DNA from 4 places in the Marinomonas sp. 63XJN7_9_ISO-PGPR-S23-217 genome. Region 1 is predicted to be linked to each of the others. Evidence: predicted binding sites of a transcription regulator. Region 1 holds the regulator's gene; each other region holds the start of a gene.
What was found. Region 1 encodes sigma-54, which starts transcription at its own class of promoters, with help from an activator protein. Its sites were predicted from a motif close to TGGCACNNNNNTTGCTNT; they were not measured.

Region 1 (7,662 bases):
AAATGACAGGATCTGTAAGAGGACAGTATGAAGCAACACATTAAGGTCTGTACTTTATTAACCAGCTTATTCATAAGCCAATGGGTAGTAGCGCTACCAGACGACACAAGCAAACCACTAAATATACAGTCCAATCAAGCCCACTTTGATCAAAAAACAGGCGAAGCCGTTTACACGGGCGACGTATTTGTAAAACAAGGTACGATTGAAATTCAAGCTCAGTATCTGAAAGTCATCACCAATCCTAAAACACGTAAATTTACCGAGCTAATCGCAACGGGCCATCCTGCCAAATTTAGCCAGCAAATCGATTGGCAAGGTAATATGATGATTAGCCGTGGCAATAAAGTTGTCTATAAGACGGCTCAGTCCAAAGTAGAAATTTTTGGAGACGGCTACCTGAATAGAATGGACGATAAAATCACTGCTGACCATATTGTGTACTACATTAACAATGGCACCTTCAGCGCCGAAAAAGAAGGATCAGGCCGAGTCTCTATGACTCTACAACCACAAACCGAAAAACAACAAGAATCCTCACAGAAAAAAGAGAACTAAATGGCTGTTTTAGAAGCAAAAAACCTCGCAAAAAGTTATAAAAAACGCCAAGTGGTTAAAGATGTGTCACTTTCTGTCGAGTCAGGTCAAGCGGTTGGCTTGCTTGGTCCTAATGGCGCGGGCAAAACAACCTGTTTCTATATGATCGTTGGCATGGTCACCAACGATGCTGGCGGCATCTTTATCGATGGTCAAGACATCACCAAGAATGCCATGCACACCCGAGCTCAAAAAGGCATAGGCTACCTCCCCCAAGAAGCCTCTATTTTTAGAAAAATGTCGGTAGAAGACAATATTTATGCCATTCTTGAAACACGAAAAGAACTTAATAAAGCTCAAAGAAAAGAACGACTAGAAAGTTTATTAAAAGAATTTCATGTCACTCACATTCGCTCTAACTTGGGTATGGCATTGTCTGGTGGTGAACGGCGCCGAGTTGAAATCGCGCGGGCACTGGCGATGAACCCCAAGTTCATATTACTTGACGAACCATTCGCTGGTGTGGATCCTATTTCAGTGGGTGATATAAAGCTCATTATCAGGCACTTACAAGAAAGTGGTATTGGGGTGTTAATTACCGACCACAACGTCAGGGAAACCCTCGACATTTGTGATAAAGCCTACATTGTTGGTAATGGTCATATCATCGCATCAGGGGATGCTGACACGGTTATCAACAACGAACAAGTGAAAAAAGTCTATTTAGGTAACGACTTCCGCTTATAACCTCTTATTTTTGCAACTCAAAGGGAGTAACATGCATAACTTGTTCCATATTTCTTACTTTCAACTTAACGATAAAAGAGTTGCTCTATGAAGCAGTCTTTGCAATTAAAGCTCGGTCAACAACTGACCATGACACCACAGCTGCAGCAAGCCATTCGTCTACTGCAACTTTCAACACTGGATCTAAAACAGGAGATCCATGAATTTTTGGAGTCTAATCCACTACTGGAAATTGACGATGAGGAATATACCTCAAGTGATACCTCATCCGCATTGAGAGAACGCGACAGTGATAACACACACTCTGCCGAGAAAAAGGCTGAGTCAAATAATAGCGAAGAAGCAAAAGTCGAATCAGAATGGACTGACAGCATTCCAGAAGAGTTATCCATTGATAGTGACTGGGATGATACCTATCAAAATTCAGCGTCTGTCAGCCACTCAAATAACTATGAAAATGATGGGGATTTTGAAAGTCGTAGCGCGCCAGAAGAAAGCATTCAAGACCATTTAATTTGGCAACTTAATCTCACGCACATGTCTGATCGGGATATTGAAATTGCTTACGCCATCATTGAATGCGTTCAGTCCGACGGATACTTGAGTATTACCCCAAATGACATTTGGGAATCATTGAGCACTGAACTTGAAGACCTTGAGCTTGATGAAGTCATTGCTGTTCAACACCGTTTACAACGCTTTGATCCGGTCGGCGTATGTTCTATTGATCTGCGTGATTGCCTGTTAGTTCAATTAGAACTTTTCCGCGATCATCCTTTGTACAAAAGTACTTATAATTTAGTAGACAATTATTTACCTCTGCTGGGTAATCGCGATTTTGCACAGTTAAGCCGGAAAACAAAATTGAAAGAAGAATCACTCAAAGAAGTGATTGAACTAATACAACAACTCAATCCACGACCAGGATCCATTATTGATGCAGACGATACGGATTATGTTATCCCCGATGTGTCTGTTAGAAAGCGTAATAACGTCTGGCAAGTTGAACTGAACAATGACGCTCTTCCACCGGTTAAGATAAATGAAACCTATTCGGCCATGGCATCAACGGCTTCCACATCAGAAGACGTCACGTATATCAAAAACTCCTTACAAGAAGCTAAATGGTTCATGAAAAGCTTGCAAAGCCGTAATGAAACCTTACTAAAAGTCACCAGCTGCATCGTAAATCGACAAATCGATTTCTTTGAGCTTGGTGAAGAAGCGATGAAACCCATGGTACTTCATGATGTCGCAGAAGAAGTAGGCATGCATGAGTCCACTATTTCCCGAGTAACCACACAAAAATACATGCATACCCCAAAAGGCATTTTTGAGCTGAAGTACTTTTTTTCCAGCCATGTCAATACCGCTTCTGGAGGGGAATGTTCTTCGACCGCTATTCGAGCTATGATTAAGAAGCTCGTTAACGAAGAGCCTGCCAAAAAACCGCTTAGCGACAACAAACTAGCCAGCATTTTAGCGGAACAGGGTATTCAGGTTGCTAGACGAACGGTGGCAAAATATCGCGAGGCGATGAATATTCCGCCTTCTAATGAACGTAAACGACTCTTCTAATACGGATACATTTCTTTATGCCTTTGAAATCTATATTGAAAGCTGAACTCGTTATCGCCAAACAGGATATTATTAGCAAGAAACGCGTACTAGAAAGCATTGCTGATGTTGCGTCAAATCGATTACATTGCGACAACGAAGCAATTTATGATGCATTATTAGGACGCGAAAAACTTGGTAGTACTGGCATAGGCAATGGTATTGCCATCCCCCATTGCCGTTTGGAAAGCGCTAACCATACAGCTCTGGTTGTGATGTCATTGCAATCCGCCATTAACTTTGACTCCGTGGATAAGCAAAACGTGGATTTAATTTTTGCTTTAATCGTGCCTCCTAGCGAATGCGATAACCACTTATCAACCCTGTCAGAAATTGCTGAGTTGGCGCAGTCTACCGAAAAACTCGATAAATTAAGAGCGGCCGAGACCAACCAAGCCCTTCTTGATGAATTAGAATCACTATTGAATTAGATTTAATATAATAAGGAAAAAGGTATGTTGGAAGAGTCGGTCACCATCATCAACAAACTTGGCCTACATGCACGAGCCGCAGGAAAACTGGTCGAAACCACTTCTCGATTTTCTTGTGATGTTACCATCGAGAAAGACGGGCGCAACGTTGATGGTAAAAGCATTATGGCAATGATGATGCTAGCTGCTGGTAAAGGCACCAACATCACCATAAAAACAAATGGAGAAGATGAAGAGGATGCCATCAAAGCGATTATTGCATTAATCAATAATCGCTTTGGAGAAGACGAATAAGGACAACAATGCCAGATAAAAATACACTCGCCCACCTACAAACGGTCACAGAGTCTTTAGAGTCTGGCGCCACACTACAGACGCGCTATTTGCTAAATGGCGCCTTACCCGCACAAGAGGTTGCTAGCCTTCTAGAATCCTCACCTCCTAAAGAACGTAAGCAACTTTGGGAACTCATTGAAGACAAAAACCAAGGCGAAGTTCTTCAGTATCTTAACGAAGACATACGCTTACAGTTTTTGGAAAACATGAGCACCCATCGAGTGGTCGCGGTATCTGAACACTTTGAAAGCGATGATTTAGCCGATTTACTGCAACATCTCCCAGACAAAGTGGTAAGCGAAGTACTCTTATCCATGTCCCCTCAGGATAGACTAAGAGTTGAAGCCTTATTAAGCTACTCGGAAGACTCCGCCGGTGGCTTAATGAACACGGACACTATTACCATTCGACCTAATGTCACCTTAGATAGAGTATTTCGTTACCTTAGACAATATAAACAAATTCCTGACATGACAGACAGCTTATTAGTTGTCAGTCGTTCAAATCGACTATTAGGGATCCTCCCCTTAGCAAAACTCCTTGTCTGTGATCCAAAAACCACCGTACGTGACATTATGGAAACTGACCACACCACCATCCACTCAAACACATCCGTAAGCGAAGTCGCTCAAGTGTTTGAAAAAATGGATTTGGTTTCCGCCCCCGTTATTGATCGCAGTACAGGAAAGCTACTTGGACGCATTACCATTGATGACGTAGTCGATGTCATTCGAGATGAGGCCGAACACTCCATGCTCAGTATGGCCGGTTTGGACGATGACGAAGACACCTTCTCGCCAATCATGAAAACCACACGCCGCCGTGCCGTTTGGCTAGGCATCAACTTAATCACCGCCTTTATTGCTTCTTATGTCATTGGTCTTTTTCAAAACACGCTCAACCAAGTGGTCGCACTGGCCGTTTTAATGCCCATTGTCGCCAGCATGGGAGGCATTGCTGGCTCTCAAGTTCTCACTTTGGTCATACGTGGGATCGCTTTGGATCAGATTGGCTCAGCCAATATGCGATGGCTATTAAATAGAGAACTGATTGTCGGCCTACTCAACGGACTCCTTTGGTCAGCCATTATTGCCATACTGACAGCAGTTTGGTTTGACAACATCAAGATTGCCTATATCATTGCGGGGGCGACAATCATCAACCTTTTGATTGCTGCACTGACTGGAACTCTTTTACCAATTTTCTTAAAAAAACTTGGTATCGACCCCGCCTTAGCGGCCAGTGTTATTTTGACTACCGTGACCGATGTGGTCGGCTTTTTAGCCTTCCTTGGTCTCGCCACCATTTTTTTAGTATAGGTTCCCATGACTGACTTTGATCAATTTAATGAAGACGACATCCCGAAGAGTAAAACGCAGATCAAACGCGAAATGGAAGCCCTGCAAGAAGTCGGTAAAAAGCTGTTAGCGCTAAGTAAAAATCAGCAAAAAAAAGTCGTGATGTCAGACACACTTAGGGACGCCCTAGCCGAAGCCGATCGCATCAAACAACGAGAAGCGATGAGAAGACACCTTCAATACATAGGCAAGGTAATGCGTACCGAAGACCATGAAGCGATCGCCAAGCAAGTCGCTATGTTTGACACAACCTCAGCGGCCTATAATAAATTATTCCACCAGTTGGAAGCAAAGCGTGACGAATTAATTGGTGAGCATAGCAAAGAAGCTCTCTCACAATACCTAGAAGATCATCCAGGATTAGAAGACATCCAGCTCTTAAGACAGCTTATTCGCCAATCCCAAAAGGAAGTCTCAGAGGATGGCAACACCACCAATCGCAAAAAGCTATTCCGTTACCTTCGAGAGGTTGAGGAAAAGAAACTTGGGCTGAAAGACTAGTTTCTCTCCGAGCGCCTTTTATTAACTTGACTGATGAGTCAACCCCTTCACACAAAACAAAGGCCCAAGAGCCATCTCTTGAGCCTTTTCAACCGTTATCACCCATAAAATTAATATACTAACCTAGCTAATGAAGCGTCGGTGTTCCAAACAAGGCATTTTAGTACGACATGAATTTAGGCTGCTTTTATCTATCTCACCTACAAAATACCCAGGCTCTTCTTCCAACTGATGCAACATCTCGCCATTTGGAGAATATAAAACACTGTGCCCATAGGTTTGACGCGTTTGCGTATGCCAACCACATTGATTCACGCCCATCACAAAACACTGATTTTCTATAGCTCTGGCCGCCAGCAGAGTATTCCAATGTGCTTTACCTGTCACATAGGTGAAAGCGGCAGGAACGAGTATAAGTTCCGCTCCTTCTTTGGATAGATGCCTAAAAAGCTCAGGAAAGCGGACGTCATAACAGATGGTCAGTCCCACTTTAAAGCCATCAACTTCAAACATTTTGACTTCCAAGTCTCCAGGCTCGATATAATCGGACTCACGGTAAGAACCAGCTTTATCGTCCACAGACACATCAAACAGATGAATCTTGTCATAACGCTGTATCAACTCACCATTAGGATCGAAAACCATACAAGACTGACGCACCCGCTGATTAGCGACAAGCTCTCCCCCCTCATTCACAAGACTAGGGTGAGAGCCAACCACTAAATAGACCTCATTGAAGCGGGCCCACTCAGCGACTTCCCTCAACAGTACCCCTTGATCATCAGATTCAGCAAGATCACGCATAGCTTTGCCATTGAACAAAAAAACATTCTCAGGCAATACGATAACTCGCGCGCCATCATCAGCAGCTTTGACTACCCATTTTTTAACTTCTTGCAAATTTTCTTTAAAATCTGCACCACTGGTCAACTGAATCGCAGCAATACGAAGGGTGTCTGTCATCTATTCGATCCTTTTTTAAATTTGTGAACAATAGGCGTAAGAATAGGATTATTAAACGACCCTTGAACCTTATACTGAACACTGGTCACTTTGGAAATCTGATCACCTATCAATTTATCGGTTAAATATAGCAACCCAGCGATCTGAGGAGTCGACCAAATCAACCCAGCTAATGGCAATGTACCACTAATAGGTAACGTTGCCGTTAACACCTCATCCAAGGTCTCATTGACAATGTCAGCCTTACCCTCAATAGACAAATCTGCCGATGGAGAGATTATCGATAAGGGTGTCGTTGTTTGTACAATACCCTTATTAACAACAAAGTCTCCCTTAATGCTATAATAGGTCAGCCCCGGCTCAAAAAGATCAGAGAAATCCAGTGATAGCCGGCGCGTAAATGACTCAACATTAAATATACCAAAGACCTTAAGAAAAACAGGCATATCGTCCACTTTTGACGCGTTACCATCGGATGCAGAAAACGCGATACGCCCAGAAACCGTCTTTCTGTTAAACTCAAACGGGTTACCCTGCCAAAATAATGACACATTAATATCGTATTTTTGTGACGTTATAAATGCACTTTTAGCGAACTTCTTCGTTAATTCCGCTAAATCTTTACCTTTAATGGCCATTGCCAACTCAACTTTCGAGCGCGAACCATCATCAACCCATATCAAACGACCATCGAAACTCCCTTGTTTTAAAGCAGAAGACAAAGGGTCAATTCGTAATTCATTACCATCGCTCTCAATCGTAAGATTCCAGTCCCCATAGGGCCTCTGATTAATAAACAACTTATTAATCGATAAATACATACTAGGGATGTCATTAGCATGTATCGGCGGCTCACTTATCACATCTTGCTGATTAGCGGCTTGGCCTTGCTTACTTTTCTTATCCTCGGCACCTTTCTTATCCGCAGTGCTGGGCGCCGTCGTCCAATTCAAATAACCAATACGCAATCTAGGTTTATTCTTATAGGTATCTAACATGAAGTTCATCTCATCTGAAGCGACTTTTAGGAGTTTATCCCCATCGCTATAGGTCACTTTCATGTTGTGGAAGGTGTTTTGAGGGTTAACTACCACTTGATCAATAATAAAATCAACTTTACGGAGCCATTTTGGCACTGCCAAAGAAGCGGATAAATCAGCGACTTTCTTGGC
Region 2 (7,662 bases), 2.5 Mb from region 1:
ATCTTACCTAAGTTGTTTCGACGACTCGTCACTTATATGAAAGCCCATGATACCTTTGATGCTCATGCCTTTGTTGAATCCTTGAAGGAAAAACAAGAAAAAGTACTGGTGCTAAGTGATTTGCATTTTACCCATTTAGATAACCTGATAGAAATTGATGAAAAAGGCCGCATTAAACTAGCACAAGCGCCAGAAAACTTGGTTTTCTTGAGTTAGCCCTGATATTAATAATCACTAAGTAAATGATCGATTAGGAGCTAAGACGTTATGATTCGCCATGTGTTATTTATAAAGTTTAAAGAAGAGGCTACGGCAGAAGACATCTCAACTTGTTTTGGGAATTTTGAAGCGATTCAGCATCAGGTTAAGGGTATTGAATCGGTAGAGTGGGGTGAAAACTCCAGTTCAGAAGATCGCAATAAAGGTTATTCACATTGTGTATTGATGACATTTATTGATCAAGCTTCCCTTGATAACTACCTGCCACACCCAGAGCATATGGCATTAAAGGCACAGCTAGGGCCCATTATGGAAGACATTATTGTGTTTGACTACGCATTGTCGTAATACTCGCGCTATTCGCTAAAAAACCAGACGGATGTCTGGTTTGTTATTTCAAAAGCCTTCTATTAGGAGGCATAAAGCCAGTAATAAGCGGCGCTTGCGATTAATATAACAGCCATGTTTTTTCTCCCGAAGGTCAAAACGTTATCAGTCTTTTCTATATGGTTAGTATACGAGGTGGCAATATGACGTGCCATAGAATGGCATTTGAATCAATAATTGATCCAAATGTTTGAATAGAATCTGCCCATTTTTTGTCATAAATGGGATTAATAGTAAAATTGGCAAAGAGATGGACTCGTTAGTACTTAACTTTAATCCTGTGCCTTTCAAAGAGTGAGGCGTTTCAACGCTAAAGTGAAAAAGTGCTTTGCTTGTATGAAGATGCCAGCATCAAAAAGCCCGTCACTCAATCAGACTTTGAGGACGGGCTTTTTAGTTGGATAAATAAACCAATCCGTTATTGGTTTATTTTTTCGAACGAACGAGTCAATTCACTATTTTGCTAGTTGAGCCAGTAATTTCTCTGCCACAAGCTCTGAACTCGCTGGGTTTTGGCCTGTAATCATCAAGCCATCTTGCACAGCAAAAGGCGTCCAGCTGTCTGCATTTTGGTAGTCTGCACCACGTTTTTTCATTTCGTCTTCAAGCAAGAAGGGCACCACATCGGTAAGCTGTACCGCTGCTTCTTCGCTATTGGTAAAGCCTGTGACAACTTTGCCTTTAATGAAGTAGTCACCTTTGCTGTCTTTAATGTTTAAAAACGCGCTGGGAGCGTGGCAAACAGAAGAAATTGGTTTGTTTGCTTGGATAAAGCTTTCAATGAGTGCAATAGACTCTTCGTTGTTGGTTAAATCCCATAGTGGACCATGACCACCTGGGTAAAAAATGGCATCAAAATCATCTTGTTTCATATCGCTCAATTTACGCGTGTTGGCGATGACGTCTTGCGCCATTTTGTCTTCATAAAAGCGCTTGGTCGCTTCTGTTTGGGCATCCGGTGCTTCACTGTTTGGGTCGATAGGCGCTTGGCCGCCTTTCGGTGTCGCAACCGTTACTTCAGCCCCTGCATCAATAAAGGCGTAGTAAGGAGCCGCAAACTCTTCTACCCAAAATCCTGTTTTGTGACCTGTATTACCCATTTCTGAGTGAGATGTTAGAACCACTAAAATTTTATTCGTACTCATCATTATGACTCCTTGTTGGTGTCGAGAGACTTTTGCACGACTACTGCGCTTGCCAATACTTTGTTAAAAACAGACTCAAAATGCTCATTTATAGGTATAAACTCCGCTTTTTCGTCTTTTTTTGCCGTGTCTTGGCGTCGCTCGTGGCATCGTGCAAAGGTCTCGTCGGATTGATTGTTAAGTTGTGGTCAGTATAGAGGGGCTTTAATGGTTTGAATACAGGGATAAAGTTGACTTCATTGGTCTAATAATTGATACAATTAATAAGTCAGTTGCAGATAAGGGGCATGTGTGGACATTTCGTTCGAGCAGTTAAAAAGTATGGTGGTGTTTGCTCAAGTAGTGGAACAAGGCAGTTTAACTTCGGCCGCCAAAGCGATGGGAATTTCTCGTGGCGTGGTGAGCTATCATTTGAAGAAGTTAGAAGACCAGCTTGGGGTTGTATTACTCAATCGCACCACTCGCAGTTTGTCACTAACTGACACGGGAGAGGCCTATTATCAGCGTTGTCGTACTATTGCTTTTCAAGCCAATGAAGCCAATCTGCAAATAGAGCGATCAAAACAAGAGGCTGTGGGTAAGTTAAAAATCGCCTGTCCAGTGAATTTAGGGCTGCAAGTTGTGGTGCCTGCATTGAATGAGTTCCGTCGTTTGTATCCTCTGATCGAATTGGATGTGTCATTAAGTGATGAGGTCGTTAATATCATTAAAGACGGAATGGATCTTGCTATTCGAGGTGCGCCATTGGCCGACTCTGGATTACAAGCCAGTATATTGGCCTCGTTTGAAACCTATTTATGTGGCTCGCCTGAGTACTTTCGTAAGCGAGGCACACCTGTTCAACCTCAGGATTTGTATGATCATGATTGGGTTGTATATAAGCAGGCAGCGAACTCCGTCCATCTGAGCCAAGGATCACGTTCTTATAGTTTGTCGGTAATGGGCAAGGTCAGTACTAACAATGCAGCGGCGAGGACGATGTTTTTGGAAGGGGGAAATGGCATCGGGCGTATCCCTGTATACGATGCCAAGCCTCGTATTCAAAAAGGACTGTTAAAACGTATTTTGCCAGACTATCGTTGTACTGATATTGATGTATACGCTGTGTTCCCACCAGGGTCTTCCAGTGCTAAAAAGCTGCGTTTGCTGGTGGACTTTTTAAAAGTAGAATTCGAGCGTATTACACGTGCTTTGTGAAGGGGAAAAGTAGTAGGGGAGCAAAACGTTGAGAAAGGCAAAGCGCCCATCATGGATGGGCGCAGATAAGGCTTGCGCTCTGTGCTTAACGTATTTAATCGTTATCGCTTATTAAGCGGCTATGGAGGCGACTTTAAGCTCATCTTTCACTTGTTTTACATCCGTTGTGTTACGTGCAATCTGCACGGCTAGCTGTTTTTCGGCATCGCTTTTTACATTCCCTGTGAGGGTGACGATGCCTTTATCGACGTCAATGTGTATTTTGGTTCCTTCTATGTTTTGGTTCCATAAATAGCGGGTTTTTAATACGGTCGCAATTTTTGTATCGATCAAGGTACTTTTGGCTTGATCTGTCATGTTGTTCTTATCGGCGCCCTCTGGTGAGTTTGCGGGGGTATCTGCAATGGTGATGTTGTTTTTAACTTCTTTGACGCCTTGTAAACCTTCGACAAGTTCGCCTGCAAGGTCCTTATCGGTACTGTTATCTGTGGTGCCCGTTAAGGTCACCACACCATCTTTTACGCTGGTTTTGATGTGAAAAGCGTTAACGTGTTTATTGAATAATAAAGTGGCTTCCGCTTTACCATCAATCCATGCGTCTTTGGCGCGGTCAGTCCAGTGATCATTTGTCTGGGCCTGCGCGGCACCGGCAGTGAGTGCTGATACGAAAAGGATGGACATGATTGTATTCTTCATAGTGCTCTCCTTATTTTAAAAATGGCCATAGCGTGACTGAAGTTGTTTTCTGCCTCATGACCTATTATTTGCTGTAAAAAGTTTGTTGTGAAAAACTTGCTATAAAAAGCCATAGCGATGATCGTGCCAAAATATAAGTATTTGAAATTAAATAATTTTTATTTTTTGATTCATTGGCTCTTATTACCTTTTTACAAAACGAATTGTAAAAAGGATGTGGCCCGACTTAGTTATTGCAAAAAGTTGGCGTCTTCTGATGGTTTGCCCTGGTTGCGTGCGTAAACTTTTGCTTACTTTTAGGTGTGATTCGCTGCTATGGTTGTGGGTACTCCGTTTTTGATTGTTATCACTAGGGTCTTTCATGTTGCAAAAAATCGCACTGTGCTTGTTCGTTGGCTGTTTTGTTCATATAGCATGGGCCGATCAAGAGGTGGAAAAAGCCGAGTCTAAGAATCATGTCCCTGTTAAGACGGCCGTTGTGAAGAAGACCGATGCCGCGAAAGCGCCTGCCACTAAAAATCAGAAGGAGGTGAGTAAGAGCGAGGGGCCAACAAAAGACCCGATGAAGACGGTCTTTGAACTTGAGCGTAGTGTGGCCATTTTACAGGTGTCCAGTGCCTCTTTGGATGATGTACAAGATCTGCAACAGCAAATCGATGAACTGAAACATCACTTTGCTATAACTTCGTCCATTGTCGACAGAATGTACCTGCTATCGACATTGATAGCCTTACTTTTTATAGTGATTTTGGCTTTGACTTGGTATATATGGAGATTGTCTAAGCGTTTATCCTTATATTCTAGTGCGCCCTTTTCTGTAAACGAAAAAACAGTGAAAGAACAAGGAGAAAGCAATGGTTAGTCAGACGGCATTGCTCATTATTGATATGCAAAATGGTATGGCTTGGCCGCAAGCGGGTGAGCGTAATAACCCGGATGCGGAACGAGAGATTGCTGAGCTGTTATCCCATTGGCGTGTGAACAATGCGCCCATTGTGCATGTTCATCACTTATCGCGGGAAGAGGATTCTTTATTTTGGCCTGAGCAAGAAGGGGTCATGGTGCAAGAAGCCTTTATACCCTTGTTGGGGGAAAAAGTTATTGAGAAGCACGTGCCTGATGCTTTTACTCATTCAGATTTGCAGTCATGGCTTGAATCCCAGAAGATTGATCGCTTAGTGGTGGTGGGGGTCAGCACGAATCACTCGATTGAATCGACCGTTCGAACCGCTGGGAACATTGGTTTTACCACCTATGTTGTCGGCAGTGCTTGTTTTGCCTTTTCTACATTGGACTTTGATGGTCGTGAGCGTAGTGCTGACGAGGTTCATGCTATGTCACTGGCCAATCTTCATGGTGAGTATGCGACGGTGATTTCTCAAACGGATGCGTTCGAGCTTCTGGAGTCATGACCTGTTCAGGTTGTATATAGGCCAGTTGCCAAATAGGCGAGGTTGTTCATTTTTGATGTTGCTAATAAAATTGTACTTTTCAAAAATAATTTGAGTTAAAAATAATATCAGGAAAAAGGCTTTTTTCTGATATTGATCGCTATCATTCAGAAAAATCCTCAAAAATATGTCATAAAATGCTTTTCATAGGCAATAAATCCGTTTTTTCAAACCATATCCCTTCGTGGTCAAAGCTTTTTATTTCCGCTACACTAGTTTTATGTATGTAAAAAAGTGCAATTAAGGAAGCTTTTATGACTGAAAAAAATCAGGATACTGGGATTAGTCGTCCGGGTTTGTTGCTTGCCCTGACTCCAGTCGTCTTAACACTTATGGTATTGGGGGTGCAGATTTTTTATTTTGGCGACTTCACTCCGCACATTCCTCTTGCTATTGGTCTTGCGCTTACCTCACTCGTTGGTATAAAACTCGGTTTTAAATGGAAAGATATAGAAGAAGGGATCTTTCACGTTATCCATATTGCGCTGCCCTCCGTTTCGGTGCTGATTTGTGTCGGGATGATTATCGGTGTTTGGATCGCGAGTGGTACGGTACCGACTCTCATTTACTATGGCTTAACCATCCTGTCTCCACAGATTTTTCTGGTTGCTGCCATGCTGTTGTGCTCTGTTGTATCTGTGTCGCTGGGGACCTCTTGGGGGACAGTCGGGACCGTAGGTCTTGCCCTAATGGGCATCGGTGCAGGGTTTGATGTGCCTGTGTACTGGACGGCGGGTGCTGTTGTTTCTGGTGCCTTTTTCGGGGATAAAATCTCCCCGCTGTCTGATACCACTAACTTGGCCCCAGCAGTCACGGGGACCAATGTGTTCTCCCATATAAAAAACATGATGCCAACGACTTTGCCTGCCATGATGGCCGCGGTAATTATTTACTTAGCTGCTGGTTTCATGCTGGTGCATGATGGCGACGTGTCTTTTGCTAAGATTAATAGCATTACGACGGAGCTACAAAAGCATTTTGTTATCTCTCCTTGGTTACTACTCCCTGCCTTGTTGGTCATTGTCCTAGCGGTCAAACGTATTGCGCCTATTCCTTCGCTATTTGCCGGTGTCGTGGCCGGTGCGATAACCGCCATGGTTGCGCAAGGCAATGGCATTCACGAAGTGGTGACCTTTGCTAACAGTGGCTACACGATTAATACCGACGTGACGGCCATTAATACTCTGCTGAACCGTGGTGGGATTCAATCCATGATGTGGACTATCTCCCTTGTACTGATTGCTTTAGGATTTGGTGGCGCATTGGAGAGAACGGGTTGTTTAGAAACCATTATACTGGCGATTTTGACTAAGATTCATAAATTCAAAGACATTCAAACCGCTGCCGTTTGTACCTCTATTTCGACTAACTTAGTCGCAGGTGATCCTTACTTATCCATTGCCTTGCCTGGCCGTATGTATTCTCCTGTTTATCGTGGTATGAAGTACTCTACTTTGAACTTATCTCGGGCGCTTGAAGAAGGGGGAACCTTGGTATCGCCGCTTATTCCTTGGAATGCGGGTGGTGCTTTTGTGATCAGTGCGTTGGGGCTGGGAATCTCGGATGGAAATTTTGAAAACCTTCTATATATTCCATTAGCGTTTGCGTGTTGGTTGTCGCCTGTATTGGGGATTCTTTATGCTCAGCTTGGTTTCTTTTCACCCAAAGCCAGTAAAGAAGAATTGGCTCAATGGAAAGAGCAGGGTGAGGATTCACTAACACCTGAAGAAGCTCGTGAGAATGCTGAAGAAACATTAGCATCACAGCAAACCTAACGCTTGCTTAGGTGATTCTGATCAAGGCCTCTGTTTTATTGACAGGGGCCTTTTCGTTCTGGTGTCATATCTTGGCGGAGGTGTCGCTTTGCTTATTTATCTTCAACGATGCACATTGGGGTGTTGGCAATAGGGTCGCGATGTATTTGTGCGTTGAGATCAAAAACAGTCCGTAGCATGTCCTTTGTTAATACCGCCTCTGGTGTTCCCTGTGTGTTTATTTGACCTTGCTTCATGACAATCAAATGGTCGCAATAGCGTGCTGCCTGGTTGATATCGTGCAGGACCGTCACGATGGTTTTTCCAGATAGGTTAAGTTGACGAAGTAAATGCATCAGTTCAACTTGGTGGTTTAAGTCCATGTAAGTGGTTGGTTCATCAAGGAGTAAGTAGGGCGTGTCTTGGGCAAGCGTCATGGCAAGCCAGACACGTTGACGTTGTCCACCTGATAACTCGCTCACTAACTGCTCGGCTAGTGCGGTGACCCCCGTTTCTTGCATCACTTTATCAATAATGGTGTGGTCGTCTTTCGTTAGCCTCCCCCAAAAGCCTGTATACGGGCTACGTCCATAAGCGATGAGATCCTTAACCTTGATGCCCTCAGGAATGGGTTGTGTTTGTGGCAATAAGGCCAGTTGTTTTGCTAAGCCTTTGGAAGGCATTTGGTGAAGGTTGTTCCCACACCAATGCACTTCCCCTTTTATGGGGGGTAGAATGCGTGCCATGGCTTTCAGAAGAGTCGATTTACCGCAACCATTCGGTCCAAGTAAAGCGATCATCTTTCCTTCTGGT
Region 3 (7,662 bases), 1.2 Mb from region 1:
ACTATTTGCTTGGTAGTTACGTTGCGCTTCAATTAGAGCAACCAATTCAGAGGTAAGATCCACATTGGACTGCTCTAATGCGCCTCCTTGGATTCCCCCCAAGGTACCACTATTAGGCCGGCCTACATTTGCTTGGCCAGAATTAGAGCTTGCCACCCAGGCGGTATCACCCGCTGGCGTCAAACCATCTACGTTATCGAACGACGCCAAGGCAACCTGACCAAGAACAGACGTTTGTTGGTTTGTATAGGTGGCTTTCAAGTTCCCATCTCGATCAAACGAAACCCCTTGTAACTCCCCGGCAGTATAACCATTTTGCTCAAAGTTATCGGTACTCGCCAAAGCAAACTGAGTCGATCCAGCAAGGTCAATGGGCATAATAGCGTCACGATTCGTTGGATCAAAACCTGTAATTTCTAGATTAACAGGTTGTGGAGTTCCAAAAGGAGGAATCCCTTGGAATGTACCTTGGTATTTACCCGTAGCATCAAACTTCACCATACTGTTTTTCGGCAAAAACGGTTTTTCTTCGCCCGTAATCGGATCGGTATAGCTTTCCTTTCCATCAACCGTCGCTCTCACTTCATATGTATTATCTTCACCCTGTTGAATAAAGTAATAGCCCAAGGTATGAGTCTGTCCTAACGAATCATAAATGTTCTTGGTATTGCCATAACTGTATGATTTCGGATTATTCGGATCAAACGCAGGTCGTGCCACTTGTTTAGGCTCACGCAAGTCCGCTGGCGCCAAACCACCAGTAATCGCCACCCCACCCAATGTACCACTGACAGCAATCGGCGTTTGCGACATGCTGGAGATCGTCGCCGTTGTTGGCTCAGTATTCCCCAGATATAAAAGTTGAAAAGGTTTTTCTTTAACCCCATTTTTGTTGTAATCGGTATTACCTTCAGCATTATTGAAGGTCGCGTAGGTAGGTGGCATAAATGCAGCACCAGTATCGTCTTTGGTTTTACCGTCTACCGTCGCATAAACACGATAGGTATCAGGATCCTTACCTTTTGCATAATAGTAACTGATAATATGGTTGTTACCATTTGCATCGGTTACCGTTTGGGTTTGAGTATAGTTATAAGTATCTGGGTTTTTAGGATCAAAATCCGCACGAATATAAGGCGGAACATCTTCACCTTCCGAGTTTAAATTTAATTTAAGCTTTACATCTGACGTCGCTTTAGGAGGTATTCGCTCCGTAGGCACCACCAAATCCTCTAAATTACCGCCTAAAATACCATTTTTTGCGTTGTAACCTTGCACTTTTTGACCAGTATTCGTCACCAAATTACCATCAGCATCCAATTTAAAATCACCCGCCCGAGTATAAGCTTGGGTGCCGTCTGGCTGCTTGATAACAAAGAACCCCGTGCCATCCACTGCCAAGTCTAAATTGTTATCTGTGTATTTCAAATTACCAGAAGAAAATTCTTGCGCAACTTTAGATACCCCCACCCCCGAACCAATGGAGTTGTTACTGCCTGCTCCTAACACATTAGTACTATATAGATCATCGAACTCGACACGAGACTTTTTAAAACCTGTTGTATCCGCGTTAGCGATGTTGTTACCTGTTACATTCAAGTAATCAGAGGATGCCTTGATGCCTGATAACGCTGTATTAAATCCCATAATCTGCTCCGGTTAACCTAATATTTCCAATTTGTTAGTCAGTTTAATCTTTCCATGATTCTCGACATTTAACATAGTACCGTCTTTGCCATTAATTGTTACGCCCTGAATACGAGCGGGTAATTGAATGGGCATAGCAGCTACCTGACCTTTTTCGTTGACAGATGAAGCGGCAAAATGATATTCACCAGGTGGCAATTCTTTACCTTGATCATCTTTTCTATCCCACTTAACATCGTTTTCTGTCAATTTTTGCGTACGAACCAACTTATTATTGGCATCGAAAATCTTTAGCTCTGCGGAACTAGAGTCTTTAGGAATATCTGTTTTAAGCTCAATAGAGTGCTGAGAATCACTAACTGAAAGCTTATTTCCAGGCATCAATAACGATTTACCCACCAAACTAGACGCACCCAGCGCTTGGTTGGATGTAAGAGCCGTCGTCATATTCTTAAGTTGATCTGAAATGCCCGATAACTTTTCCAAAGAACTAAACTGTGACATCTGAGCCACCATATCATTGGTGTCTTGCGGTGCCGTTGGATCTTGATTTTTAAGCTGTTGAATATATAGCTTTAAAAATACGTTTTTATCAGCCAGCCCTTTTGTCGGATCTTTTTTTGGGTCTTTTACATCATGCGCACCCGCAGCAGCTGGATCCTTGACCCCATCCTTATTTGCACTTTTCTTCAAGCTCGCTTTCGCACCATCTGTGCCGTACTGAGCAATCAGATTTTTTAAACCATTATTATCAGATATATTTGCCATACATCACCCCTATGATGACTGTCCAAGCGTGAGCATTTTTTGCATCATGCTTTTGGCTGAATTCATAATATCGACATTCGTTTGAAAAGAACGCGATGCAGACATCATATCGGCCATTTCTTCGATCGGATTAACATTTGGGTAATAGACATACCCTTTATCGTTTGCCATTGGGTTATCCGGTTCATACCTCGGTTTAAGCGGCGCAGAAGACTCCACAATACCATCAACTTTGACACCAACTCCCGCACCACTATCATCGTCAGTGGTATCCCCCCAGCCATTATCCTTCATGGAATTAACCATCATCTCAGAGAAAACAGGCTTACGAGCTCGGTATGTTTGATCTGCAGAGCTTGCCGCACTGTCAACGTTTGCCATATTACTCGCCACTGTATTTAAGCGAATGGTCTGGGCACTCATCGCAGACCCTGCGATATTAAAAATATTACCTAAAGACATACTGATTAGTTCCCGCTAAGTGCTTTTTTCATACCACTGATTTTTCTATCCAAAAACATAAAACTGGTATCAAACTGCAGAGAATTCTTAGCGTATTCTGCTTTTTCTCTTTGCATATCAACCGTATTACCATCTAAAGAGGGCTGACTTGGGTTACGATACAAAAGGCCATCATCGCCATCACCAAATTCACTCACACCATTTATATGTCGCTTATTATCTACCGCTAAATACAGTTTGTTTTTCTCATTGTTAAACATGGAGTCGAAGGTAATGTCTCTGGCTTTGTAGTTTGGCGTATCCGCATTGGCGATGTTGTTTGCCAATACAGCGGCGCGAGCACTGCGAAACTCCAGCATTTTGTCATGCCCTGCAAATGCTTGTTCAAATGATATAGCCATACTTCTCTCTTCATACAATGATCAAACGTACAAATCAAAAAGCAATAATAGTGCCAAAATAAAAAACACTTTAAAATCAAATTCTTATGAGCTTTTTATTTATTATCGGCAAAAAGCGGCAACATGACATCCCCCATAACGGCGAGTCAAAGCAAAGAGGAAAAAGGGCACGAATACAAAAGGCCCTTCTTGGCATAATAGCAAGAAGGGCCTTCGAAAAGATCGTTTTCAATAAAGGGGATATACGCGACACACCGCCTCTTATCGGCAAAATAGCGACAAAGAAGCCTTGTTAATTGTTTGTTATTTTGCCTTATAGACAATCCCTGGATGACATTGAACAATCTCAAACAAGTCGGATAAACCACTTAAGGCTTCAGACCCTCCAAGAAACAAGTAACCACCAGGATTCAAAGCGGCATGCATTCGCTTCAAGATATCCAACTTCAAATCTGCGGTAAAATAGATCAGTACATTACGACAAAAGATGACATCAAACTTACCAAGTCCTGAAAATGAATCAATCAGATTCAGGTAGCGAAAATCGATACGCACGCTCAAAGAAGGCTTCACCTTCCATGTGGTATTATTAATTTTATCGAAATACTTACGCTGCATGTCATCGCCTAACCCACGAGCAATGGCTAGGCTATCATACTCACCTTGTTTAGCATGCTGCAAAATATTGGTACAAATGTCGGTCGCAATAATTTTTTCGCCAGGCCTTAACACACCAGGGCGTGAAGCTTTGAACTCTTCTATCACCATACTAATAGAGTAAGGCTCTTGCCCTGTAGAAGAAGCAGCCGACCAAATTTTCAGAGGCGACTTGGTCATTTCAGGTAAAATTTTCTCTCTCAGGATCTTAAAAGGATGGGAGTCACGAAACCATAAGGTTTCATTGGTCGTCATCGCATTAATCACTTCTTCTTTTAATTTTGCATTTCCGGCACGTTCAAGAACATCAACTAACTGCTCTATTTTATTAAAATTTTCTCTTTCTAAGATCTTCCCTAACCGACTTGCCACTAAGTACTGTTTATTATCACTTAATGAAATGCCACATACTTTTTGAAGAAAATCTCGAAACCTTAAATAGCCGTTTGGTGTTATTGCATTCGTACTACTGAGCATTAGAACTCCTAAAACAGCAGCTAAAAGGATCAGACACAGCGCTAAATATCATCAAAACCACATCACGCTTACACTCAATCATCGGATTGTATCTTTACTGTTTCGATTGCTAAGCGTGCTAGCTCATCTGGTTGAAACTTAGCCAAAAAGCCATCTGCTCCAACTTTTTTTACCATGGCCTCATTAAACACACCACTTAACGATGTATGAAGTAGAATAAATAAATCTTGTAACCGACTGTCATTACGAATGGCCGTGGTTAAGGTATAACCATCCATCTCAGGCATCTCAATATCAGAGATAACCATTGCAAACTCTTTGGTAACATCCGCCCCATCCGCTACTAAACCTTGCAGATAATTAAGGGCTTCACGACCATCATTCAAAACCGTTGTCGCAAAACCCACTTGCTCCATACAGCGCTTAATCTGCTTACGGGCAACAGAGGAGTCATCCACAATCAAAATATGATGCTGCTTAGCACTATTTTGGATGCCCACATTGATGATACCATCCGAAATATCCTGACGAGTTGGCGCCACTTCAGACAAAATCTGCTCTACATCAATAATTTCAACCATTTCTTTGTCGACTTGGCAAACTGCCGTTAGGTAGTTGTCGTTGGACAAGCCTTTTGGCGGTGGCTGAATATCGCTCCAGTTCATATTGACAATACGTTCAACGCCACGCACCAAGAACCCTTGAATACGACGGTTATATTCAGTAATGATGACAAAACATTGGGCAATGTTTTCAATCGGACTGGCGCCTGTCGCAAGCCCCAAATCTAAAATGGGAATGGTTCCGCCACGAATATGAGCCACACCTCGCACAACAGGACTACTGTGAGGCATGGAAGTTAGCTTAGGACACTGCAATACTTCTTTCACTTTAAACACGTTAATGCCATATATTTGCTTGCCATTTAAGCGAAAGAGCAGCAATTCCAGGCGGTTCTCCCCAACAAGTTGGGTACGCTGATTAACGCTATCGAGAACACTGGCCATAAAGCCTCCTATGTGTATTCGTAAATTCAGTATTCACTGAAACTAATTAATATTAAAATATATTGTCAATGATAGAGTGATTTTTGCTATTTTACTAATACCTTATAGTAACTCAATGTACTAAATGCGCTAGCTGGGAATGTCCCCACTAGTAACTAAGAGAGTAAACCATGCGACTAACAAGGCTACTGCTAGCCTTCTTTTGCCTTCAGGCCAGCACCACGTTTGCTTCGTCAATAGAAGACCAAGTCCAAAACTACATCAATAATGTTGAGATTCCTCGCTTATCAGGTATTTACCCTGATGCGTCGGTGTCCATTACCCTTAACAATAAAATCTCGCTTAGTTACCTGCCAACTTGCAAAGACAAACACATCCAAATAAAAAATCAGCGCCCCAGCGCTTCAAAACGCACCACCTACTCTATTAGTTGTAACAATCCGATGTGGAAGTCTTACCTCCCTGTCACCCAGAGCATTTTAATACCGGCTTTTAAAACACTCGAACCCATTAATAGAGGGCAAGCTTTTACCAAGCAAAACATTGGCATAGGCAATGTAGATTTAACGAATTTAAGAGGCCAAGTATATACCCCCCAAGATCCGCCTTATGGCCTTGTTGCCTCCCGAAACTTACGCATTAACACCTTTATTTCCGATGATGTTACCCAAAAGCCCACCCTCATAAAAAAAGGCAATCAAATCCTCATCACAGCCCAGAGCGGCAACATTGTGGTTAAAATGAACGGCATCGCTCTACAAGATGGTGTTGAAGGCCAACAAATACGAGTTAAAAATACCAGTTCAGGTAGAATAATATATGCAAAAGTTGTAACGGACAGTGAGGTTCTTGTAAACTACTGAGCATTCTTTAGTCTGATTTGGTTTTTTTATATCGACATTTACGCGAAGTTTAACTAAAGTTTTACGGGCAACGGTCGTTAACAGAGACAGATAAATTATTTAAGGCGGTAAACCCCCATGGCAATACACTTTACAGGGTTATCCAATCAAAGCAACGTCACGAAAAGCGAGCGTGCGACCAAGGACGATGCGAGCAAACACTCTGTTGATACCTCATCGAACCCTGGCTCTAGTAGCTTAATGGCTGCGGATACGGTTAAGCTCAGTGGCACAGCAAAAACACTGAAACATCAGGAGTCTCGCATCAATAGTATGCCAGAAATTGATCAGGAGAAGGTAGACCGTATCAAAAACGATCTAGCCTCTGGCAATTATAAAATAGATACCCAGAAGCTTGCTCATAACATGGCTTCTATGGATTCATTGTTCTAGACTATAAGGCTCTCTTATAGTCTAACTCGGTCAGTTTTATGATCCCTATCGAACCGGTTTTTACCAGAAGCAAAGAAATCCTTACGGAGCTTGTAACGCTTTTGGATAATGAGCGCTCAGCATTTGGTCAATTAGACAACCAAAAAATCGTTCAAATAGCAGAACAGAAAAGAACACTGCTCGATGAAATGAGCATGTTGAACGAACGTCGACTCAATATTCTGATTAAATTTGACATTTTGGACAGAGACAATCCTCTCGAAGACGACTTTAAGACTTGGCTTAAAAACCAAGACAGCTCTATGGATGATACACGTTTATTGATCTCTGAATGCGAGACTCTGCTAACGACTTGTAAAACAAAAAACCAAACTAACGCCCGTATCCTTCACACTCTCCAAAAACGTAACAAACACCTTTTCGAGCTATTGCAAGGACACAACAGTAAAAATAAAGTGTACACAGCACGAGGCTCAACCCAACCTGTCAGCAGTAAGCACACTTTAGGCCGCGCCTAAACATTGCAGCCTACCTACAAAATCACCTATTTAACAATGTGATAAAGTGCACCTAAAAATGGGTAAAAAAGAAACGAAAGTGCCCTTTTATAAAGCATATGCTGGAAAACCTGCACAAAAAACAAACAACATTGACCCAGATCAAAGCAAACATAAATTTCTCAAAATATGAGAACGTGGTAACTTTTAAATACTAAACCACTTTTCAAAAACCACAAAAATCTTATTTTTTTAACTTCAAAACCCCAGTAAAACCAATGATTAAACAACTATCTAGAATATAGTGGTTTATCCACCTCCCTTTCATCTTCATCGTTTAGCCTTGTCTGTCAGACCAAAAAACATACTTCCTTACATGCTCATCATCTTCCCTTATAGAAGCCATTGGCCTGTATTTTGCTTCGTTTACACAGCAACACAATATAGTGAT
Region 4 (7,662 bases), 1.8 Mb from region 1:
TCACCGGTTTTGCCATAACCTGCTTCTACACCAGCGTCAATAAAGGCCTGATAAAGCGGGTTGTAGGTCATGTTGTTACCATTGTTGGTCGCTAATGGGCCGTTTCCACCTCGGTACAAATCTTCCCCACCTGACCAGGACTCGGCTTTTTTAAAATAGGGCAGACAGGCTTGGTAATTCCAACCGGTTGCACCATTTTCTTCCCATTGATCAAAGTCACAGGCGTGGCCTCGTACGTAGACCATGCCGTTGATGGATGATGAGCCGCCTAAGACTTTACCGCGAGGACAATGCATCTCACGGTTGTCCAAGCCAGGCTCTTTGTCAGTATGAAATTGCCAAGCGTATTTTTCGGTATTCATCGGGTACGATAAGGCGGTTGGCATTTGGATGAAAACGCTCTTATCAGAGCCGCCCATTTCCAATAGCAACACCTTGTTACCGCCACTTTCGGTTAAACGATCCGCCAGTACACAGCCTGCGGAGCCTGCGCCGACGATGATGTAGTCATACATTTCGTTTGCCATTTTTCCTCCAGGTTAGTATGGGTTGGGAATGTCGTTCAAATCCACAAAGACACTCTTGGTTTGGGTGTAGTGGTATAGGGTTTGAATACCATTTTCACGTCCTACCCCTGAGCTTTTGTAGCCGCCAACCGGCATTTCAGCAGGAGAGGCACCCCATGAGTTAATCCAGCAGATACCGGCTTGTATTTGTGCAATAACACGATGGGCACGAGCAATGTCTTTGGTGAAAACGCCTGCTGCTAAGCCATATTCGGTGTCATTGGCACGGGCGATGACCTCATCTTCATCGGTGAAGCTCAGCACGGACATCACAGGGCCAAAAATTTCGTCACGCACTTGTGGCATGTCGTCGGTACAATGAATGAAGACCGTTGGTGCAACAAATGCCCCGTTTTCTAAGCCATTTTCGGTAACTTGGTAGCCGCCGCACAGTAAGGTGGCTCCGGCTTCTTTTGCCGCATCAATATAGCCAAGGACTTTCTTCATGTGATCTTTAGAGATCAACGCGCCCACTTGGGTTTCCATGTCCATTGGGTTGCCAATGACCATGGCTTCAGTACGGGCTTTCAGCTCCTGGGTGAACGCGTCTAATATGTCGGCATGGACAAACACTCGAGTGCCGTTAGTGCAGACTTCGCCTTGTGTATAAAAATTCGCTAACATGGCAGCTGAAACGGCTTGGTCGATCGGCATGTCTGGGAAGATGATCATCGGCGATTTGCCGCCCAATTCCATGGTAACGTCTTTTAGAGATTGGGCTGACGCTGCCATGACTTTTTTACCCGTGCCGACTTCCCCTGTAAAAGACACTTTGTCGATCTCAGGATGATTGGTGATCAGCTGACCGGTACGAGCATCCCCTTGGATAACATTGAATACGCCATCGGGCAAACCCGCTTTCGTATAGATTTCGGCCAGTTTTAGGGCGGTTAATGGGGTTTCTTCTGATGGTTTGAAAATCATCGCATTACCCGCTGCCAAGGCAGGGCCAGATTTCCAACAGGCAATTTGAATAGGGTAGTTCCATGCGCCAATCCCTGCACAGATGCCTAATGGTTCTTTACGTGTGTAGTAGAAGCTACCGTTTCCTAGATCTTGATATTCACCTTGGATTTTATCGGTTAGTCCGGCGTAATATTCGATGACATCCGCTCCGGTTTCGATATCAACACAAATAGCTTCTTGCAGTGGTTTACCCGTGTCTAGCACTTCTAAACGAGCCAGTTCTTCATTGTGCTCACGTAGTAGCTCTGCCGCTCTTTTCAAAATACGGCCGCGTTCAACTGGGCTCATTGCAGCCCATACTTTCTGGCCTTCTTTTGCTGATGCAATGGCAGCATCAAGCTCTGCTTGACCTGCATGCTCTATGGTGGCGATCACTTCACCCGTTGCAGGGTTCAGGGTGTCAAAGTGTTCTCCACTGGTGGATGCATAGTAGCGGCCGTGAATGTATTGCTGCTGATGTGCCATGGTAAACCTCTCTTTTCGTTTGGTTTATCGGAGAGACGAATGTCTACGGATGTGTTGGCTACGCCGAGAAAGGTCTTAAAAATTAAGCGTATTTTCTCGTATTTGTGGCTGAACACGTCGCTCTCTTTTCATATTAAGTTCTTTGTTTTTTACGCAAATAACCGCACGTCATGTTTTTATTAAACGCGCGTTTAATAAAAACAATTGTACACATTTTAGCTATAAATTGCAGCCCGTCTTTGTGAGAGACCGTCAATTAAGAGAGGGGGATAAGAAGGTAAAAGGCACAAAAATAGCCACAAAAGATGAAGAAACATCTTTTTAAACAGTAGGATAGTATTTTACGCCTTTCTTATTTTCGGAAATAGGAAAGGCATAAAAAATATTTATTTTGTCGGCCTACAGGCTGAGCACGCAATTGCTCTCTAGACTGACAGGGCTAGGCACATAATCGTCAGCCATGTCATCGTTAAGCCATTTCTCATCGTCGATGACATAGCGAAACTGATAGGCATTATTGACTTGTAAGTTCAGGGTAGAGGCAAATAGGCCTGATTTTTGTTTGCGCATCGGGTTCGCTTTGCTATCCCAATTATTGAAGTCACCGACTACTGAGACGGACTTCGCCTCACCTACTTTGTCTGCGGGAAGCGCAAATTTTACTTTACATTCTGGTTTTGTTTTTAAATAGGTTTTCTCAATCATTTCCAGCTCCTGTGTCCATTTTTGAAGTGACAGCTAAGGTATCGAACAGAATCTAGCAAGACCTGCGCCAGATAGTGTTTACTGCCAAGTTAAGAAATCAAGAAGTGAGAGTCATGCCTTGAGCCTCACCATTATGCGTCACATCCCTAAGAGACCCTTGCTCAGCTGCTATGCGTGCGATCTCCTGCAAAGGTTCCCTATAGTTTATAAACAAATAACGCTTTTGCCATGACTTAGTGCATGGTAGTTTAAAAAATAAACAATTTAGGGCATTTTTTCGACTACACTTACTATTGAAAAGTAAAAAACAAAAAGTATAAGAGGAGTCATATCATGAGCCCTGAAGCCGTTGTCCTCATTGTATTGGTCTTAATGTTGTTGGTCAAAATCACCTATAAGCTTGTGGTCAAACGTCATCATGAAGATGATAAACACGGTCATGGTCGACACCACCACCCTCATGGTCATCATCATTGATGTCTAGGGGTTAAGCAATTGTGTCTTAATCGCCTAAGTAGCGGTTACGCTTGGTTTCTTTGACTAGAGTAAGATCGACTAACACCAAACCATCAATGCAATAACCGAAGTCGGCATCTACGCCAAAGTCTAAGAAGCGAACGCCACCGGGTTCACACAGTTCCGAATATTGCTTGAACAAAGTTGGAACGCTGGCACCCAAATGACCCAATTGCTCTTTTAGTGTGCGAAAATCTTCTTCATAACGCTCGCCTTTTAATAGGCCTGAGATGATGTCTTGGTGCTCTTGGGAAACTTGATAGGGGTTAAAAGAGCGGGCCAAGTATTCTGTGTCAGGAAAATACTTTTTGTAAAAACTGACAATCAAATCTTTCGCGATTTGCGGATAGCTGTTGCTTAAGCTTACTGGGCCAAACATATAACGAATTTCTGGATGACGCTTTAAGTAGGCCCCAATGCCATACCATAAGTAATCTAGGCTGCGCATGCCCCAGTATTTAGGTTGCACAAAGCTTCTGCCCAGTTCAATTCCCTGTTCAAAATAGGGCTCCATATCACAGGAGTAAGAGAAGAGTTCAGCACTGTAAATACGGTTTTGATTGTCTTCTTTCATGTAGCGAGCCACTTCGCCAATACGATAGGCCCCAACAATTTCGAGTGCTTCCTCATCCCATAAAACAAGGTGGCGGTAGTATTGATCATACTTATCCAAATCTGAACGTTCACCGGTGCCTTCTCCGACCTTGCGAAACGCGATTTCACGTAAGCGGCCGATTTCTTTCATGGTGACGGACATCGGGTCGTAATCCACTAAGAAGATTTGTTTATTATCCTTGGTTGAACCCAAATGTTCCGCTTTTTTCAATTCGGTTTTGATTAACTGGCGATTTTGTGGATGTTCAACCGTCTTTTCTGTTTTTAATAGGGGCTTTTTGCCTTTGGCAATACGGTACAAATGGCGTTTGACCAGTTTATTCTTCTCTTTATCACTCAGTGGCAGCTTGGATAACTCTTGAATAGGGATTGCCTGACCCACTTGCATTGGAATCTTACGATTACGTTGACGAAACATTTCATTTGGTAATTGAATCGTAGACAGGGGACGATACAAAATAGAGCTGGTGTAAAACATCATGGAATTACGACCACCAATGTGCACGGGTAAAATTGGACTGTTGGTCTTTTTCGCGAGTTTTAAGTAGTTCTCATTCCAGCGCTGGTCTTTTACGCCACTGGGGGAGATACGAGAGACTTCACCTGCTGGAAAAATAATCACGGCTTCATCGTTATGTAGACTGTTCATGATGGCTTTTAGTTGCTGACGTCCTGTTTTACCGCCCATATTATCCACCGGTAACACTAAACTTTTTAAACCGTCTAGACTCATCAATAAATCATTGGCGACGATTTTCACATCAGGGCGAATTTCCCCAATCAAACGTAATAAAGCCAGACCATCCAAGGCGCCAAGAGGGTGATTGGCGATGATCATGACGCGTCCAATAGCGGGAATATTACGACGATCCACCTGGCTGACTTGATAGCTAAAATTGAAGTGATCCAAGACGCGATCAATAAATTCGAAACCAACAGAGTCTTTATTTTTTTCTAAAAACTGATTCACTTCATTTTCATGGAATAAGCGTTTTAAAAAGCTCAAAGTAGGACGAGTGATTAGTGGGCTTTTATCAAAAAATTGTGGCGATTTATTGGCAATCAATTGCTCGACTTCTATCACAGTGTTGCTCCGTTCAAACAGGATTTTTGGAGGATACTATTGAGCATAGATTAGTCAGGTGACAGTAATATGACAACACAATCGATAGGCCGCTATCGACAGATCGTTAACGAGTATTGAGTTGTTCTTTTAAGGTATCAGTCTAGAAAGGGGAAGCCTGTGGCTGAACCAAAGGGTGTCGTGAGGCTAAAAAAGGTGATGGAAGAAGAGCTATTAGCCCGTTAACGAAGGGTTACTCTGGCGTTGTATCCGGCTTGAAACGGTAGAAATAGTTCCATAGACAGTAGCCAGTAAAGCCTAATGCGATCACACCCCAAAATGAGTTACCACTAGACCATTCCATATATGTCCAGCCCAGAGCGACTAGGGTTGCTGCGATACGGCGCCATAGTGGGCGCATAAAATTGTATTCAGATGTGTTCACTATCGAGACTCCTTTATCTATCGACACAGAAAGGCGTTTATTTCAACGGACTGTAGATGAAAGGACAGTCGTGCCTAGCAACGAATAGTAGCCGATTCTAGGGAGAAACAACATGGGAAGATAATCTTGAAAAAACGCTGGTAAAACAAAGAAAAACGAAAAGCTTATTGGCTTTTCGCTTTGCTGTTACCAAGGGAGATATGGCGAGGGCCCGTTAGTTGAGATTGACCACTGACACCAGAGTCAATTTTGTTTATTTGTCCACCACGAGCAAGAAATTCTTGCATTTGCTTTTCAATGGATTCCGAGGTTTCCGATGCAGCGGGTTGCTTCTTTTTCGTCGCCATAGTGCTAATCCTTATATGAGTTGAGCAAAGAGTATACCATATTTTAAAAACGAAATCTTGCTATGGTCTAACGTCGGAAAACGTGTCGTCATTTTATGGCTTCGGGTCTTGCCTACTTCAGTCAGTGGTTTGAATGAGGATGATAGCGCCGCATAATCGGATTGAATAAGCGTGTCAGCCAGCCAGTAAACTCAATGGGAGAATCCAATACCGTGAGACAAATGCATTCGGCATCTTTAGTGACCATGGGTTTGTGTTTGTGACTGGCATCTCGGGTAATAAAGTCCCCCCGACGATAGATGCCACTTTTATCAGAAAAGGCGCCTTCCAATACCAGCGTGATTTCATCACCAGTGTGAGTATGAGTTGGAATGCTAGCGCCAGCTTTGATTCGAGTTAACGCGACCTGTGCGCCACCTTCTTCTTGGCATAAGGTAGCGATTTTGACCGAAGGGGATAACGACATCCACTTGAGTTTGTCATAGCCAAAGGGAACAAACTGGCGAAGGCTTTTCGGGACTTGGTAGTCTTGTTCCCATGACGGGAGGGTCTCTTCGCTTGCCATTGGGCCTGTTGACTGATCTCGATGTCCTTGCTCTTTTACTGGCGAGCTTATGCCCTCAGAGCGGTCTAGTTCGCGCAGTTTGTCAAAAAATGATGCTTTCAGATCGACGATATTGGCGTCTTCTGTGGCCGTTTGAGTAAATAGTTGCGCGCCAAGCGTGGTCAGCTTGCGTATTTGTTGTTGGCACTCTTGGCATTGCTCGATATGCGTTGCAATAGACATAGAGTGTGTCAGGCTCAACGAGCCAGCGGCATAATCCGTCAGCATTTCAATGCTTGGGTGGTAGTGAATCGTCATAACTACCTCTTAATATAAATCGTCAGTTTGTGAAGCGCTAAGCGTACACGAGATTTAATGGTGCCTAGAGGCAGGGAAAGTTCTTCCGCCGCTTCTTTGTGCGTTTTACCTTCTAAATACACTTTAGCGAGTACCTGTTGTTGATCCTGTGGCAATTTTGCTAGTCCAACCTGGATGCGTTCTTGATCGCGTTTTTGCTGGGCGTCTTTGAATGGGTCTGCATTCTCATCGACTACATCGCGCCACAGATATTCCGGGTCAATATCCGATTGGTGACGGCTGTTTTTACGTAAATAGTCAATACGGGCATTACGTGCCAAAGTGAAAACCCATGTATTGAGTGATGCCGTTTCTGACTTATAAGTATGTGCTTTTCGCCAAATCCGAATCATCACTTCCTGTGCTATGTCATCAGCCATCAGATTGGCACCGGGTTGAGCGGCTAAACAAAATGCCCTGATTTTGGGAACATAATGATCGAACAGTCGATTCAGCGCGTCTTGATCGCGACTTTGCGCAATAGCGAGCATGTCTTGAACCAAGTGGTCATCAGAGTCAATCTGCTTGACAGTGTTCATTTATTACTCCCACTCTATTGAAATTCCAGTTGATGCCGATGGCAGACCATGCATCGCACCTCTTATTATCATTGTACGCACTCCTTTTAAAAAGGGATCACATTGTTAAGACTTTTTCTCTGTGTTGTCCCATCTAAATAAAGTGATCCAGCCTTTTATCCGCTACGTTTATAGAGAACACCGTAATGATACGGCTAACTGTACAGACCGATTAACAAACAAGGGCGGATGCTCCAATGGAATCTCAACAGGCGTTAATGAATCGATTTAAGGCATTTTATGTGGATATTAAACAGGTTCCTTTGGCGGATATCGGCGAGTTGTACGCCAATGATGTGATTTTTAAAGATCCGGTACAAGAGGTTCGTGGTATCGAGAAGTTGTATGCCTACATGTCTGATTTATGCTTGAGTGTTCAAAGTGGTCGTTTTGAGTATCTAGATCAACAAGTTAGTGAAAATAAGGCCTACATAAAATGGAATATGCACTTTAAGCATCCTAAACTTGGGAATCAGACGCTCACGGTACGAGGTA

Region 2: AC0VYI_RS02780 (BON domain-containing protein) is a predicted target of sigma-54. The motif match lies at 3,756-3,773, and genes of this name have one in related genera.
Region 3: flgB (flagellar basal body rod protein FlgB) is a predicted target of sigma-54. The motif match lies at 3,317-3,334, and genes of this name have one in related genera.
Region 4: AC0VYI_RS22915 (isoamylase early set domain-containing protein) is a predicted target of sigma-54. The motif match lies at 2,755-2,772, and genes of this name have one in related genera.

The regions. Positions count from the first base shown of each region.
Region 1 is NZ_CM149678.1:3,137,382-3,145,043, forward strand. Features, by position in the region: gene lptC (LPS export ABC transporter periplasmic protein LptC) at 1-44, shown strand, start outside; gene lptA (lipopolysaccharide transport periplasmic protein LptA) at 28-558, shown strand; gene lptB (LPS export ABC transporter ATP-binding protein) at 559-1,284, shown strand; gene AC0VYI_RS14695 (RNA polymerase factor sigma-54) at 1,372-2,862, shown strand; gene AC0VYI_RS14700 (PTS sugar transporter subunit IIA) at 2,880-3,332, shown strand; gene AC0VYI_RS14705 (HPr family phosphocarrier protein) at 3,357-3,626, shown strand; gene mgtE (magnesium transporter) at 3,635-4,987, shown strand; gene yjgA (ribosome biogenesis factor YjgA) at 4,994-5,527, shown strand; gene AC0VYI_RS14720 (carbon-nitrogen hydrolase family protein) at 5,651-6,490, opposite strand; gene AC0VYI_RS14725 (YhdP family protein) at 6,487-7,662, opposite strand, start outside.
Region 2 is NZ_CM149678.1:605,218-612,879, forward strand. Features, by position in the region: gene AC0VYI_RS02760 (thermonuclease family protein) at 1-216, shown strand, start outside; gene AC0VYI_RS02765 (Dabb family protein) at 268-567, shown strand; gene AC0VYI_RS02770 (type 1 glutamine amidotransferase domain-containing protein) at 1,062-1,751, opposite strand; gene AC0VYI_RS02775 (LysR family transcriptional regulator) at 2,043-2,948, shown strand; gene AC0VYI_RS02780 (BON domain-containing protein) at 3,060-3,644, opposite strand; gene AC0VYI_RS02785 (hypothetical protein) at 4,006-4,506, shown strand; gene AC0VYI_RS02790 (cysteine hydrolase family protein) at 4,499-5,056, shown strand; gene nhaC (Na+/H+ antiporter NhaC) at 5,350-6,870, shown strand; gene fecE (Fe(3+) dicitrate ABC transporter ATP-binding protein FecE) at 6,963-7,662, opposite strand, start outside.
Region 3 is NZ_CM149678.1:4,318,764-4,326,425, forward strand. Features, by position in the region: gene AC0VYI_RS20230 (flagellar hook-basal body complex protein) at 1-1,647, opposite strand, end outside; gene AC0VYI_RS20235 (flagellar hook assembly protein FlgD) at 1,660-2,415, opposite strand; gene flgC (flagellar basal body rod protein FlgC) at 2,425-2,877, opposite strand; gene flgB (flagellar basal body rod protein FlgB) at 2,883-3,278, opposite strand; gene AC0VYI_RS20250 (CheR family methyltransferase) at 3,582-4,412, opposite strand; gene AC0VYI_RS20255 (chemotaxis protein CheV) at 4,487-5,419, opposite strand; gene flgA (flagellar basal body P-ring formation chaperone FlgA) at 5,590-6,282, shown strand; gene flgM (flagellar biosynthesis anti-sigma factor FlgM) at 6,400-6,714, shown strand; gene AC0VYI_RS20270 (flagella synthesis protein FlgN) at 6,753-7,232, shown strand.
Region 4 is NZ_CM149678.1:4,925,273-4,932,934, reverse strand. Features, by position in the region: gene betA (choline dehydrogenase) at 1-527, opposite strand, end outside; gene betB (betaine-aldehyde dehydrogenase) at 540-1,997, opposite strand; gene AC0VYI_RS22915 (isoamylase early set domain-containing protein) at 2,397-2,702, opposite strand; gene AC0VYI_RS22910 (hypothetical protein) at 3,036-3,179, shown strand; gene olsF (bifunctional ornithine lipid synthase OlsF) at 3,205-4,917, opposite strand; gene AC0VYI_RS22900 (hypothetical protein) at 5,150-5,341, opposite strand; gene AC0VYI_RS22895 (hypothetical protein) at 5,506-5,688, opposite strand; gene AC0VYI_RS22890 (ChrR family anti-sigma-E factor) at 5,810-6,550, opposite strand; gene AC0VYI_RS22885 (sigma-70 family RNA polymerase sigma factor) at 6,553-7,128, opposite strand; gene AC0VYI_RS22880 (nuclear transport factor 2 family protein) at 7,365-7,662, shown strand, end outside.